One region of the Paenibacillus haidiansis genome, then DNA from elsewhere that is predicted to be linked to it. Evidence: riboswitches for the same ligand, from Rfam matches in the RefSeq annotation. Region 1 holds a riboswitch; the other holds the start of a gene.
The links. A riboswitch is a leader RNA that binds a small molecule or an ion and turns the genes downstream of it on or off. The one in region 1 is predicted to bind FMN.
Positions count from the first base shown of each region.

Region 2: linked by a shared signal. The riboswitch ahead of ribD (bifunctional diaminohydroxyphosphoribosylaminopyrimidine deaminase/5-amino-6-(5-phosphoribosylamino)uracil reductase RibD) and the one ahead of V3851_RS17640 (DMT family transporter) in region 1 are both predicted to bind FMN.

Region 1 is NZ_JAZHPZ010000009.1:113,802-121,428, forward strand. It holds gene V3851_RS17630 (ABC transporter substrate-binding protein) at 1-961, opposite strand, end outside; gene V3851_RS17635 (GGDEF domain-containing protein) at 1,172-1,672, opposite strand; gene V3851_RS17640 (DMT family transporter) at 1,848-2,813, opposite strand; FMN riboswitch at 2,943-3,098, opposite strand; gene V3851_RS17645 (MetQ/NlpA family ABC transporter substrate-binding protein) at 3,281-4,147, opposite strand; gene V3851_RS17650 (methionine ABC transporter permease) at 4,213-4,893, opposite strand; gene V3851_RS17655 (methionine ABC transporter ATP-binding protein) at 4,886-5,653, opposite strand; gene V3851_RS17660 (hypothetical protein) at 5,893-6,891, shown strand; gene V3851_RS17665 (MOSC domain-containing protein) at 6,995-7,627, opposite strand, start outside.
Region 2 is NZ_JAZHPZ010000001.1:216,138-223,764, reverse strand. It holds gene lysA (diaminopimelate decarboxylase) at 1-408, shown strand, start outside; gene V3851_RS01075 (peptidylprolyl isomerase) at 591-1,025, shown strand; gene tlp (small acid-soluble spore protein Tlp) at 1,336-1,560, opposite strand; FMN riboswitch at 1,741-1,918, shown strand; gene ribD (bifunctional diaminohydroxyphosphoribosylaminopyrimidine deaminase/5-amino-6-(5-phosphoribosylamino)uracil reductase RibD) at 2,196-3,329, shown strand; gene ribE (riboflavin synthase) at 3,346-4,032, shown strand; gene V3851_RS01055 (bifunctional 3,4-dihydroxy-2-butanone-4-phosphate synthase/GTP cyclohydrolase II) at 4,078-5,316, shown strand; gene ribH (6,7-dimethyl-8-ribityllumazine synthase) at 5,353-5,820, shown strand; gene V3851_RS01045 (segregation and condensation protein A) at 5,876-6,700, shown strand; gene scpB (SMC-Scp complex subunit ScpB) at 6,669-7,286, shown strand; gene V3851_RS01035 (DUF2953 domain-containing protein) at 7,485-7,627, shown strand, end outside.

The DNA.
Region 1 (7,627 bases):
CGGTAACGGCCCAGTCGCCATTCGTGTCTTTTACTTGAGGACCCATTGTATAGTTAATGAGCCAAGCCGGACCGAAGAAACCGAAGATCGGTTGAGGACCACTGCCGGACATATCAGCGAACCAGGCTTCCTGCCAGTCTTGGGTATCGTTGTGATAGCCGTTGTCTTTCAGTTTCTTGGAGAGATCCAGGAACTCTTCGCGCTTCGGATCAATATGAAGCTTTCCATCGACAATCCAGCCTTGGTCGGAACTGTTCTCGATCGCATGCCACATATCGCCGTCGCCGGATACGATGCCGTATCCTTTGGCTTTCAGCTTCTCGGCCGCTCCAAAGAACTTATCCCAGCCGGGCCCCACTTCATTCTTGATCGTCGCCGGATCGTCCGTGCCAAAGACATCCTTGGCAATCGAGCGGCGATAGATAAAGGCTCCGCCGGTCGCTTGATAACCGAGGGCCTTCAACTGGCCTTCTTTGCTGCCGATATCAACCGAGTATTGGGCAATGCCCGCATCCTTGACCATTTGGTCGTCAAGGCCTAGATCCGCATAATTGGCGGCATAGTCGGATGCGTCGCCTTGCGTGTACTTGAGGACGAACGCCGCTTCGGCCGCATAAATGTCCGGAGCGTCTTTACCGCCGGCGGCTAGGGCCTGGTCAAGAGCAGGCTGGTAAGCGCCTTCAGTTGTGGCAATAATCGTTGTTTTGAATTCCACATTGGCGTCGGGATGCGTCTCCAGATACTTTTGGGTCATGTTCGGAATTTCGTCCGTAAAGCTCCAGAGATTGATGGTAACCTTCGAGCCGTCGCTCTTTGTTTCAGTCCCCGCCGTATTGGTTGATGGGGCCGAATTGCTTGGACTGGAAGAATTCGAAGTTGTGTTTCCACCGCATGCTGCAAGAACCGATGTCATCAGAAGCGTGGCGGAAATTCCGGCCAAAACACGTTTCATACTTTTCATAGGCTTCAAACTTGCTCCCCCTTTTTTATTCGTTTCGTCGGCTTTTTTGTAACCGCATACATAATTATAGTACCTATAATTCCAGGACATAAGGGAACGCTGATTGGGAAAAGTTCCACTATTTTTGGATTCCTTCCCGGCAAAACTTAAATGGCCTCACTCCTTAGTAATAAAAGGGCGAAGCCATCTATCGATATTATAATCTGATATTTATTCCATCACTCTCTCCGCCATCCCGTCGATCCGGCCGCGGGCGACCCGGTTTCTTCCTCCCTGCTTGGCCCGATACAGCGCGATGTCGCTAGATTTGTAAAGCCGCTCCAGCGGGACGCCGGGGGTCGGCACCGTCGTGACAACGCCCATGCTGATCGAGTAAGCCAGCGGCAGCCCTTCGCCGCCTTGCTCCACGGAAAGCCGCAGCGCTTCGGCAAAGCCGGCCGATGCCTGCTCGTCGGCCCCCGGCAGCATAATGGCGAATTCGTCGCCCCCGTAGCGGCCGAGCAAATCGGCTTCCCGCAGCTTTTCGCGCATTTTGGCCGCGAGATCCCGCAGCGCGTCGTCGCCGGCATCGTGGCCGTATGCGTAAAAGCTATTCACCGCCGCATCCCGCGGCTGCCCTTTTCGGTACGCGGTGATGAGCAGCACGGTAAACAAATGGCCGAGCGCGAGCAGAACGAATACCGTTTTCATATCCAAATTGAACAGCATCATGTATCAATCATCCGTTTCTCTTCCGTATATCCTCTGGTTTTTCGCTGCAATTGCCTTAAATTCCTTCTTTTTCGACAATAGGGTTGAAAGGGTTGAATCCGCTATAAAAAACAAAAAGGCTCCCGGCATTGTTATATCCGGAAGCCTTGTTTATGGATTGCAGAACTTTCGCGAGTTAGGCCGGGGTCGGGCTGTTTTGTCTGGAGATGGCGAACAGCGCCGCCCAGATCAGAACGAATCCGACCGCCTGAGCCACCGTGATGATCTGGTTGAATGCGATCCAGTTCAGCAGCACGCCCACCATCGGGAAGCTCAGCTCGGCAAGCGTAGCCACCGACGCCTTGGTCGTCGTCAGTCCTTTATAGTATACCAGGATGCTGAGCAGCCCCGGCAACAACGCCTGCCCCAGCATATTCAGCGAGAAGGCGGCCATGGCGGCCCCGCCGGAAGGCAAATTCCAGGCGGCCCCTTCATGCCATGCGAGTCCGGCCAGCAGCGGCAGCGCCAGAATAAAGCGCAGCGAGGTCACCGTCTCGTACTTCATTTCCCCGACCATCAGGCGGCCCATGACCGTCGATCCGCCCCATAGCGCGGCGGCGCCGAGCGACAGCAGACTTCCGACCTGAACGAAATTGTTCCAGTGTCCGAACGGAACGGTAAAGCCGAAGGTGAGCAGATAAGTGCCGATGAGAGCAATTATAAACAGAAAACCGAAGCGGCGCGGCAGCGATTCCTTTAGCAGAATTCTGGCCATTACGATCGCGAACAAAGGCTGCAGCTTCTGCAGCAGCAATACGGCGTTGGCATCCCCGCTTCCCAGTCCCATTGTGAACAGGATCGTGGCGATCGCGGAGCCTCCCCAGGAGATAAAGAGCAACGCCCCGACCTGCTTCCAGCCGACGGTTTTCAGCTCGCGGCGGTTCTTCCACAAAACCGGCGCCATGCACAAGGCGATGATGATATGCTCCACAAGGACGATTTGCGCCGAGGTGATCGACTTCAGCAAAATAAGGCGAAACAGCGGGTCTACGCCCCACAGGGCGGCCCCCAGCACAACCAGCCAGAAACCGCTCTTCGCCCGCGACTTCGGCTCGGAAACGGCCGGACCGACTTGAACTCTGACACTTGATGCATTTTCCATATTCCCGACTCCTTCTTGAATATGGGGTCTACGCAGAAAGCCCCCGCCATTGACGCATCAGGTCAACATAAACGGGGGCTGATCAAATAAGCTCGCGAAAAAAGCATATAGCTTTGCCGCATGCCCATCTTTGATCTTCTCCCATCCGGACTGTACCGTCGGCCTTGGAATTGCACCAAGTCAGTCGCCGTTCAAAAAACGCGAACGGCGAGTCGCGGGCTAAGGCCGTCCTGGAGGACAACCATCACCGCCGGTCAGGAATTTCACCTTACCCCGAAGATCCATATTCATATCAAATTTGTTTTTATTTTATGGGTTGCTTTCATAGTAGCGCGCCACACCGCTTAACACTGTAAAATACGTCACATTGAAAACGATGATGACTAGTTTTATGAAAACCAACCATGTTTTCATCCATTATAGCATTAGATTTTCGTTTTGTAACCTGCTAAATTTTTGATAGTGAATTATTCGAACGCCGGAATCGCGATTTCACTGTAATTCTCAGCCAGGAATTGTTTCACTTCCGGACCGGAAATGGCCTCCGCCAACTTGCGAATCGGCTCGGAATCCTTGTTGTCTTCCCGCGCCACCAAAGTAATCGCAAACTCCGATTCCGTTGTTTCGGTCAGCAGAGCGTCCTTCTTCGGCGTCAAACCGAGCGGGCTGGCATAAGCCGGAGTCATGAGCGCCAGATCGGCGTCATCCAGCATCCGGGCCAGCATCAGCAAATCGACTTCCTCGAATTTATATTTATGCGGATTCTCGGTAATATCCGCAACGGTGGCGTTGATACCGACGCCTTCCTTCAGCTTGATATAGCCGGCTTTCTCCAGCATAACGAGCGAGCGCCCGGTATTGGAAGGATCGTTGGCGATGGCGACCGTCGCACCGTCCGGCAGTTCTTCCATCGACTTGAAGCGTTTGGAGTAAGCGCCGTAAACGGCATGGTATACGGGCTGTACGGGCACCAGTTCGCTGCCGGTACTTTCATTATATTGATTCATGTAAGGAACATGCTGGAAAAAGTTCGCATCCACTTCCTTATTCGCCAGCGCGTCATTCGGCTGGATGTTATCCGACAGCACCACCAGTTCCAGATTAATGCCTTCCTCTTTAAGCTGCGGCTTAATCAGTTCCAGAATATCCGTCATCGGCGGAATCAGCGTAGCCACTTTCAGCGTTACTTCCTGGTTCCCCGCCCCTTCCGCAGTCGCGGAATTTCCCGACGGTTCCTGAGCACTATTGTTCGCGGCGTTTCCGTTTCCGTTTCCGCAACCGGCCAAAACGACGAGCAGCAGGGCAAGCAGCCCCAGCATCCATTTTTTATTCATCTCCAAGCACCTCTCCGTATTTGATTTCTATAACTTTTTCTCAACTTCAAGTCTCTTTTTCCGCGTTACCTTTTGTCCAGCCATCTTGAAATCATGCTGCCGGCAACTTGAATCAACTGTACCAAAATGATCATCAGAATGATGACCGCGGCCATCAATTCGGTCTCAAACCGCTGATAACCGTAACGGATGGCGAAATCGCCGACCCCGCCGCCGCCCACGACGCCCATGACCGTGGAGTACGATATGAAGCTGATCGTTGAGGTGGTCAGGCCGAGCACAAGCCCCGAGCGTGCTTCCACATAAAGAAACTTGTAAACGATCTCCAGCTTCGAAGCGCCCATCGCCAGTCCCGCCTCGATTACACCCCGCGGCACCTCGAGCAGCGATTGCTCCACCTGCCTGGCATAAATCGCGATGGAGACAACCCCCAGGGGTACCGAAGCCGCGACCGTTCCGATCGCCGTCCCGACGAGAAATCGCGTCAGGGGAATCATGAAAACGACGAGCAGCAAGAACGGGAACGACCGGACCACATTCACGAATCCGTTCAGGATCGCCGACCAGGTGCGGTTCTCACGGAGCTGGCCCTTGGCGGTGAGAAACAGCATCGTTCCGAGCGGCAGCCCAAGCAGGACCGCCGCCGCCAGCGAGATGCCGACCATCAGAAACGTCTCCCCGACCGCTTCGCCGATTTGAGCGCGGTATTCCATGAATTTCTCCAGCATCAGAGCAAAATCAAACATCCCGCATCCCCGCCTTCCCGAGCAATTGCTCCCGGTAGGACGGAGTCCGCCGGGCCGTTTCCCGGCCCGGCCGCTCCCGTTTCTCCAGAGCGAAGCCGTCGGTCAGCCGCCCCTGTTCCATTACGGACACGTAATCGCAGATTTCTCTGACGACCTCCATCTCGTGCGTTACGATCACGATCGTGACGCCAAGCGTTTCGTTGATGTGGCGGAGTACCTCCAGGATTTCCGCCGTCGTGGCCGGATCCAGCGAGGAGGTCGGCTCGTCGCAGAGCAGCACGTTCGGGCGGTGTGCCAGCGCTCTTGCTATCGCCACCCGCTGTTTCTGCCCGCCGCTGAGCCGGGCCGGATATTGCCCGACCTTCTCCTCCAATCCGACGAATCGCAGGCACTCCAGGACGCGTTCCTTGCGCAGCTTTTTATCGATGCCGGCAAGCTCCAGCGGAACGGATACATTCCCGCTCACACTCCGGTTATGCAGCAGATGAAACTGCTGAAACACCATGCCGATGGACCGCCTGGCCAGCCGCAGGCCGCTTTCCGGAAGCCGGGTCAAATCCTGCCCGTTGACAATGACGCTTCCCTGATCGGGCGGCTCCAGCACATTCATCATGCGCAGCAGCGTCGATTTGCCCGCTCCGCTAGGGCCGATGATCCCGTGGATGCTCCCTTCCGCGATCGTAAGTGAAACCGAGCGAACAGCCGCGAACAACCCGTCCTTGGACGGATAGCTTTTGCTAACCTCTTGAAGCGAAATCATTAGTCCACCCCCGACCTTTCGCCCCGAATCAATTGTATTAATAATTCAAATCAACTGTTACAATAAAATTTTTCTTTTGATTATAGACTAAAATATTCCCTGTGTCACCAAATATATTGTTTTGTAATATCCCATTTAGCACTATCCCGATTGTAAAATACATGAAAAATGAAACATTCCGTTTAGATACTGCGTTTTAAAGGTACACAAACCATATGACATTCAGGGAGGGAATTAAGATGACCCCAATAAATAAACGCCGGGTTACGATTGCTTTGGCCATATCCGCCGTACTTGCACTCACCGCATGCTCCGGCCCGTCCGGCTCCGAAAAACCCAATAACACTCCGTCTCAGGAAAATACGCAAAACTCCGGGACTGAAAATAACGATGCCGCTGTAAATCCTGGGGGTGATGCTGCGGAGGGATCAGGCTCGCCGCAGCTTGTCGCCGAATTCGACAGCCTGCTGCAAGAGAGCGGGAAGCTCCCGGACGCGTTCCGGTTTGTCGCCGAGCATGCCGATGAGCTTAACAAGGAGCAGGTCTCCCATATGCTGCTTGCGCTGGAAGAGGCCCAGATGGAGCAATTTTCGGACCGGGTGGACAGCTTTTACGAAGGTGATATGCAGGAGCGAATCGCCAAAATATACGAAATCGGCGATACCTTCGATGAGCTGATCGATAAAGCGCCGGACGAAGACCTGAAATCGCTGCTGACCGAAACCCGGGATAGCGGCTATATGCTGGCGACGGTCGAAGGCATGTTCAACCCGGACCCCGATTACCGGAAATTGGCCGAGTTTGGGGGAAAAGCTACTGAGGACGTGGCCGCTTATCTGGAACTGAAGACGAAGGAATCCGCACAGCGTTCCCTGGCCGATGCCGCTCTCGTCGTCAGCTGGGAAGAGCTTGTGAACCGGGGGCTCTCAGCCGAGGCCTTCACCCTGAAATACCCGGACTCCGAGCGCATCGAGGAAGCGAAGCTGCTGTTTGCGAATTACAAGACGACGATCTTTTACGGAGCAAACAATACCCCTTTGTTCGGTTATGAAGACGAAAAAATGGACCCGGAAGCGCAAAAGGCTTACGAATCGGCGCTTGCGGGGGCAAATTCCGGCGCGAGCCCGCTGCTGGAGAATTTGCGGAAATTCATGGATGAAGCCGCCAAGGGGCAGTACAAACTGACCGCTTCCCTGGAGCAATTGCGCGGCGAATTGGTACCGCTGGGCACGGAGTAACTCTACCGGGAATTCGGATTCATAAATGAAAAACAGGTTGATGCACCGCTACATAGCGTTCATCAACCTGTTTTATGTTTAATGGCGGGCAACCGGCGATGGATCAGCCCCCGATCCATCGCCGCTCGGAATCATTGTCGATTCCCCGTTGCCGCTCCTCCAGGGTAATTCTGCAGCTGGCCGACAGTTCTTCGACCGCCAGAATGGACGAAATCAGCTCCATATTCATCCGGTCATGGTACAAAACCCGGTTCACGCTCTCCAGCGTAATTCCCGCCGGATGTCTCTCCTTCAAAGCAAACGGCTGGGCGACGCTTACCGTTCCTGCCCGGAGCACTCTCAGATAGAAGCCCGTATAACCCGTTTCCTGAAACCACAGCGGCAGCCCGGGAGAAGCGAACCTTTTGGCCAGTTTATGGCAGGGAGGTCGGGGCTGGGTAACCTGGATCAACGTTTCGCCCCACGAGAAAATATCCCCCAGGCACACCTCGTTTTCCGTCATTCCCTCCACCGTCATATTTTCGCCGAAATCTCCATAGTTCAGGTCCTGATTCAGCACCTTGGCGAAATAACGGTAATGCTCGGCGGAGTGCATGCTGAGCGCTTTGTTCGGGCCGCCGTGCCGCAGCCGGTTGGCCTGGACGTCTCCCTCCAGATTCAGCGGAGTCAGCCGCAGTTCGTGCTGTACGGGATATTTTTGAATCGCCGTAATGACCTCCTTGCCTTCATACACCAA
Region 2 (7,627 bases), on a different contig from region 1:
AGCAAGAATATTCCCGGCGTGCGCAAATACGTTGCCGTCGACGGCGGGATGACGGACAATCCGCGTCCGGCCCTGTACGAATCCAAATATGAAGGCATGCTGGCGAACCGCGCGCTGGACGCGGCCGAAGAAACGGTATCGATCGCGGGCAAATGCTGCGAGAGCGGCGATATGCTGATCTGGGATCTGGAACTGCCGAAGGTGAACTCCGGCGACCTGCTTGCCGTGTCCTGCACGGGAGCATACAACTATGCCATGGCCAGCAATTACAACCGGATTCGCCGTCCGGCGGTCGTGTTTGTCCAAAACGGGCAAAGCGACCTCGTGGTGAAGCGCGAGACGCTTCAGGACATTACGGCATGCGACGTCATTCCGGAGCGGATCGCGAAGCAGCCGTCTTATAAATAAGGCAATAAGGCTGTACGTTAAAGCGGCGATTGGCGGCATCTTTTGGAACGAAGGTTAAACCTTGGTCCCGAAGATGCCGCCTTTTTGAACTGATTATTTTGCTACCGAAGGCATTTCATAGTAAACTGGAATAGGTTTGTCTCGAAGCAATAAGGATGATATCGAAGAAGGAAGTGACCTATATGAAAAAAGGGAAAATCGTATTGGAAAAAGGCGGAGTAGTGGAGATTCAATTCCTGCCCGAAGAAGCGCCGGGAACGGTAGCCAACTTTGAGAAATTGGCCAACTCCGGCTTTTATAACGGGCTGACATTCCACCGCGTCATTCCGGGCTTTGTCGCCCAAGGCGGCTGCCCGATCGGCAACGGAACCGGCGGGCCGGGGTACACGATCAAATGCGAAACGGATACCAATGTTACCAAGCATGAGCGCGGCGTATTGTCCATGGCGCATGCGGGCAAGGATACGGGCGGCAGCCAGTTCTTCATCGTATACGAGCCGCAGCCGCATTTGAACGGCGTTCATACCGTTTTCGGCAAAGTGACTTCCGGCATGGAATTAGTCGATCAAATCCGCCCCGGCGACAAAATGCAAGAAGTGAGCGTTTGGGACGAATAGGACGCAAGAACGGATAAGGCAAAGCATTGAATTAACTGGAGAACATCCATTTATTTTTGCGGAAAGGGACTCTTGTGTCAAAATAGATGGAAAACTTGCAGTTATTTGGAACGGAATTGACTCGAAATAACAATAACCCCCGAATTAGCTGCAGTTTTTCCAGTTAATCTGCGCTATGCGGCTTTCGAAGCCGAAATAACTGTAGAGTTTACATTTATTTCTAATTCACGAGCCGTTAGAGCACAAAAAGGCCGGTCAGATGGACGTTTCGTTCATGCTGCCCGGCCTTGTTTGTGCTCTATGAATGAGCTTACGATTCGCGGTTGGCCGCCTCGTCCTTGACTTCCTCACGGAAGCCCCGGATCGCGTCCAGGCGCTTTTCGTTCTTTTGCTCGATTTGATGCTTCTCTTCTCCGCTGATTTCATCGGCATGTTCACTCAAATAATCTTCGCCTTCCCGGAAATTGCGGATCGTATTTTGAATGCTGCTTTGAAGTTTTTCCACATTATCGGAGCGGTCGTCTGGTTTTGCCACGAATGTATACCTCCTGAGCCGTATATGATTTTGGGTGTTTGAATCGCTTCCGAAGTTAGTTTCGCACAGGGGCTGCATTTTTATTCCGGGGAAGGCCGTGGGGAATGTCCTTGATTTTTGTAGGGGTTAGTGATAACATTCGGGGTGCAAGCAACAAACATGCAACAATGAATTCAATATGCATTCCTTCGGGGTTGGGTGAAATTCCCTACCGACGGTGATGGCTCGCTTGGGTGATCCGAATACGGAAACCGGGCAAGCACGAGTCCGTGACCCGTTTGCAGCAGACATGGCTGCATGCGGCTGAGCCGGTGAGATTCCGGGACCGACAGTATAGTCTGGATGGGAGAAGGAGACGCGGGACACGCACGTGTACAAACTACGGGTGTGTTTTGACAACAAAACGGATGCCTCAACTATGTTACTCTTTTCACATGCTATGACTGTGGACGGCTATGATGTAGAGAGAATATTTGAGGATGACTGACTGCATGAGTGATCGTGTTTTCGCATGACATTACTCAGGTAGTCCCGGTTTTGCTTATTCGCGTATATATCTCTCAGATACCCTGCCGGAATGCTCCGGCGGGTTTTTTTGCGTTAGGATGAATGTCACCGTTTTGGGAGGGAGTAAATTGCACGCGATCGACGACGAATACTATATGGATCTGGCTCTGCAAATGGCGGAGCGCGCTCAGGGACAAACCGGGATCAACCCGGTGGTCGGAGCGGTGGTGGTAAGGGACGGGGCGGTCGTCGGCCTGGGGACGCATTTGAAAAGGGGTACGCCGCATGCGGAAGTACACGCGCTCAATATGGCCGGGCCGCTCGCGGAAGGAAGCACGGTGTACGTGACGCTTGAGCCGTGCAGCCATTACGGGCTGACCCCGCCCTGCGCAGAGCGGTTGATCCGGGAGAAGGTGGCCAGGGTTGTCATCGCCTGCGAGGATCCCAATCCGCAAGTCGCCGGGCGGGGAACCGCCATGCTAAGAGACCGGGGCATCGAGGTCGAAGTCGGCGTTCTGCGGGACCGGGCCGTTAAACTGAACAAAATGTTCATCAAGTTAATTACGACAGGTCTTCCATACATCACAGTCAAAACCGCCAGCACGCTGGACGGCAAAATCGCTTCCCGAACCGGAGACAGCAAGTGGATCTCGAACGAAGCGTCGCGGAGTATTGTCCACACGATGCGTCATCGCCATCAGGGCATCATGGTCGGCGTCGGCACGGTCATTGCGGACGATCCGCAATTGACGACAAGGCTTCCGGTTCCCGGACTATCGCCGGTGCGGATCGTCGTCGATTCGACGCTCAAGATCCCCGAGACGAGCAAAGTGCTGACCGACGGACTTGCTCCGACGCTGCTGTTTACGACGGAGGCGGCGGATAAGACTAAGGCGGAAGTTATAAGCGGCCGCGGAATTGAAGTGATTCCCTGCGGACCGGGCCCGAAGGTCGACTTAAGGCTTGCTTTAAAAGAACTCGGGCGGCGCGAAATCGCCTCCGTGCTGGTGGAAGGCGGCGGGCGGTTGAACGGGTCTCTGCTAGAGGAACAACTGGTTGACGAGCTCGTCATGTTCGTCGCTCCGAAGCTGATCGGCGGGCCGGAAGCTCCGGGAAGCTTTGTATTCGAGGGATACGAGAAAATGCGGGACGCCGTTTCTTTATCGGAGCTGGAAGTGAGCCAAATCGGCGACAACATCTGTATCAAGGGGAAGCCGGTTTGGGCCGAAAGCTTAGGTATGGATGAAAGTACCTCGGAATAATGGGGGGTGAAGCTTAATGTTTACAGGACTTATCGAGGAGATCGGCACGATGAAGTCGATCAGCCGCAAAGGAGAAGCGATGGTGCTCGGCATTTCGGCCGGTGTGGTTACGGAAGGTTTACAGCTGGGGGACAGCATTGCCATCAACGGCGTCTGTCTTACGGCCACCTCCTTTGACAGAACTTCGTTCCACGTCGACGTCATGCCGCAAACCTACCGGCATTCGAATTTGAAGGATTTGAAGCCGGGCAGCAAGGTGAATCTGGAGCGGGCCATGGCGGCCGGCGGCCGGTTCGGCGGGCATATCGTACAAGGGCATGTGGACGGAACCGGAACAATTGTAAGCACGTCCCGGGATCAAAACGCCGTCGTCTTTGAGATAGCTCCCGCCAACCCGGGGTTGTTCAAATATATTATTCCCCAAGGTTCGATTACCGTGGACGGGATCAGCCTGACCGTGGTGCAAGCGGGGGAGGGGCGGTTTTCCGTGTCGATCATCCCCCATACGCTGGCGGAAACGGTGCTCGCCTATAAACGGCAGGGCGATACGGTAAATATCGAATGCGATATTTTGGGCAAGTATGTGGAGCATTTGCTGAAATACGGAAAAGCCGGAGGCGGCCAGGAGCATGATCAAGCGGCGCCGGGGAACAAACCGGGCGGCATCGATATGGAGTTCCTGTCGAAGCACGGTTTTGCGTAAAAGGAAATAACGGATTGATATGTTGATGTAAAAGGGGGAAATACGATGAGCGATATTCAACTGGACCGCGTGGAGGAAGCGATTTATGAACTGATGCGCGGCAAGGTCATTATTGTGGTCGATGATGAGGACCGCGAGAACGAAGGAGACTTCGTCGCCCTGGCCGAAAAGGCCACGCCGGAGGTCATCAATTTCATGATTACCCAGGGGCGCGGACTCGTGTGTCTTCCGATCACGCAGGAGCGGGCCGAGGAGCTGGAGCTGCAGCCGATGGTGGCGCAAAATACCGATAACCACGGAACGGCGTTCACCGTCTCTATCGATCATCGGGATACGACGACCGGTATATCAGCCTACGAGCGCTCTTTGACCGTTCGCGGGCTGCTCGATCCGGAGGCCAAGCCCGCCGATTTCCGCCGTCCCGGCCACATGTTCCCGCTGATCGCCAAGAAGGGCGGCGTTTTGCGGAGAGCGGGCCATACAGAAGCCGCCGTGGATCTGGCGCGGATGTGCGGGGCCTACCCGGCCGGCGTCATCTGTGAGGTGATCAAGGAAGACGGAACGATGGCGCGGCTTCCCGATCTGGTTGAGATCGCCGAACAATTCGATCTCAAGCTGATCAGCATCAAGGACCTGATCCATTACCGCAACGAGAAGGAAAAGCTCGTCAACCGGGAGGTGGAGGTCCGGATGCCGACCGATTACGGCGTATTCCGGGCCGTAGCTTATACTAACGATGTGGATACGAAGGAGCATGTCGCCCTCGTCAAAGGCGAAATCTCCGGAGATGAGCCGGTGTTGGTGCGGGTGCATTCGGAATGCCTCACCGGGGATGTGTTTCATTCGCACCGCTGCGATTGCGGTCCGCAATTTGAAGCGGCTTTGCGGCAGATTGAGCAGGAAGGCCGGGGCGTGCTGCTGTATATGCGCCAGGAAGGACGCGGCATCGGCCTCGTCAACAAATTGAAGGCGTATAAGCTTCAGGAGCAGGGCTTCGATACGGTCGACGCGAACCTCCAGCTCGGCTTCCCCCCGGATCTCAGGGATTACGGGATCGGCGCCCAGATTTTAAAGGACCTTGGCGTCCGCAAAATCCGGCTTTTGACCAACAATCCCCGCAAGATTAAAGGCTTGGAAGGCTACGGCCTGGAAGTTGTCGAACGCGTACCGCTGCAAATGAAGGAAAACGAGGACAATACGAAATATTTGCACACCAAGCAGGCCAAGCTCGGCCATCTGCTGAAATTCGACGACCTGGAGCAGAACGAGTCGGCCGAGGTTTAATAAAAAATCAATCGGAACACGAAAGGAAGAAATCAGATGATGAATGTATTTGAAGGAAATTTGGTCTCAAACGGGTTAAAATACGCGATTGTCGTAGGCCGGTTCAATGAATTTATTACGAGCAAGCTGCTTGGCGGCGCGCTGGACGCTTTGAAGCGCCACGGCGTCAAGGACGAAGAGATCAGCGTCGCTTGGGTGCCGGGAGCGTTCGAAATCCCCTTCGCCGCCCAGAGGCTGGCCGAGAGCGGGAACTATGACGCGGTCATTACGCTTGGCACCGTGATCCGCGGCTCCACCTCGCATTACGATTACGTTTGCAATGAAGTGGCCAAAGGGGTAGCGGCCATCGGGCTGAAAACCGGCGTTCCGACGATTTTTGGCGTTGTAACGACCGAGAATATCGAGCAGGCGATCGAGCGCTCTGGAACCAAAGCCGGCAATAAAGGATACGACGCCGCGATGTCGGCGATTGAAATGGCGAACTTGACGAATCAGCTAAAATAGTGCTTATTTAATGTAGTACCCTTTTTTGCGGGTACTGCATTTTCTTTATAAAGCTATGTATGCTACGGGTGGAGGATATTCATTGACGACAGTATTATATAAGCTGGAAACTTTCGAAGGACCGCTGGACCTTCTGCTGCATTTGATCGACAAGGCGGAGATCGACATTAACCAAATTTCGATCAGTGAAATTACGGACCAGTATCTCGAATATTTGCACAATATGCAGGAGCTGGAACTCGAAGTAACCAGCGAGTTTCTCGTTATGGCGGCCACGCTGCTGTCGATCAAGAGCAAGCAGTTGCTTCCCAAGCCGCCCGCCATCGAATTTGACGATGATTTCGATTATATGCTGGAGGAGGAAGTGGATCCGCGCGAGGAACTCATCCGCCAGTTGATCGAATACCGCAAATATAAAGGCGTCGCCGAGCATCTTCATGAACGCGAATGGGAGCGGAGTTTGATTTTTTCCAAGGAGCCCGACGATTTGACGCCGTATTTGCCGCAGATTGAGGAGAATCCGGTCAAGGGGCTGCATGCCGCCGATCTCATTGCGGTGTTTCAGAAGGCGATCCGCAAAGCGGTTAAACGGAATACCGTGGCCCGCATTCACCGGGATGAAATATCGGTCAAGGACCGGATCCGGGAAATCGTCGGCGCGCTGGAGAGCGTGGGCAAGGGGGGCAGGATGCTTTTTTCCAAGCTGCTGCATCATGAGATGGACAGGCAGGAAATCGTCGCCACCTTTCTGGCGGTGCTGGAATTGATGAAAATGAAACAAATCGTATGTTATCAGAACAAATTGTTCGATGATATTGTTATGGAGTGGAGAGGGGAAGTCAAGGCAGATGAATTATCAGGACTTGAAATCGATTATTGAGGGACTCTTATTTCTGGCGGGAGAAGAGGGAATCAGCCCGAGGCAGCTGGCGGAGGTAACCGAACAGCGTCAGGAGCTGATTGCCGACGCGCTGGAGGATATGAGGGAATCCTTCGAGAGGGCGGGCCGGGGGCTGCAAATCGTGCAAATTGCCGGCAACTATCAGCTTGCGACGCTGCCGCAGCATGCGCCCTATTTCGAGAAACTGGCTTATTCGCCTTCCCGTTCCACTTTGTCGCAAGCCGCGCTTGAGACGCTGTCGATCATTGCGTACCGGCAGCCGATCACCCGGGTTGAAGTGGAGGAAATCCGCGGGGTTAAAGCGGAGCGGGCGATTCATACGCTGGTCAACAAGGATCTGATTGAAGAGGTCGGCCGGGCGGAGGCGATCGGTCGTCCGATTTTGTACGGAACGACCAAGGCGTTCCTGGACTATTTCGGACTTGCCAGTCTGAAGGATCTGCCGGATCTCGCAGAATTCGAAAACGCGGAGAATCTCGAAGAGGAAACGAATCTGCTGTTTCAGAAGCTGGAAGAGCAGCAACTCACTTTTGACGATGTGGAAAAAGCGGGGCCGGAGGAATAACGTGCAAATTGCAACATACTGCAACATTAGCAGACTTTCGAAAGCGCGAGCAGCGGATAAACCCCGTTGCCGCGCTTTTTTTGCCGTATATCCGATTCTGATTCTTACGGCTAAACTGATCTGATTTGGAATTTTTTATGGGAAACCATGCCATACTAATCAAAAGCTTGTTATCTGAATGGTATGGAGGGCACTCCCGTGTGGATTTGGCTCGGAGGAAGCATCCTGATCCTGTTGCTGCTGCTAGTTCTTTTGTCGATCCTTTTTTCCAAAATCACGTTTCATCTGAAGGCCAAGAAGGAGAACAAGGATGAGACGATTCTGCTTGACGTTACGCTATT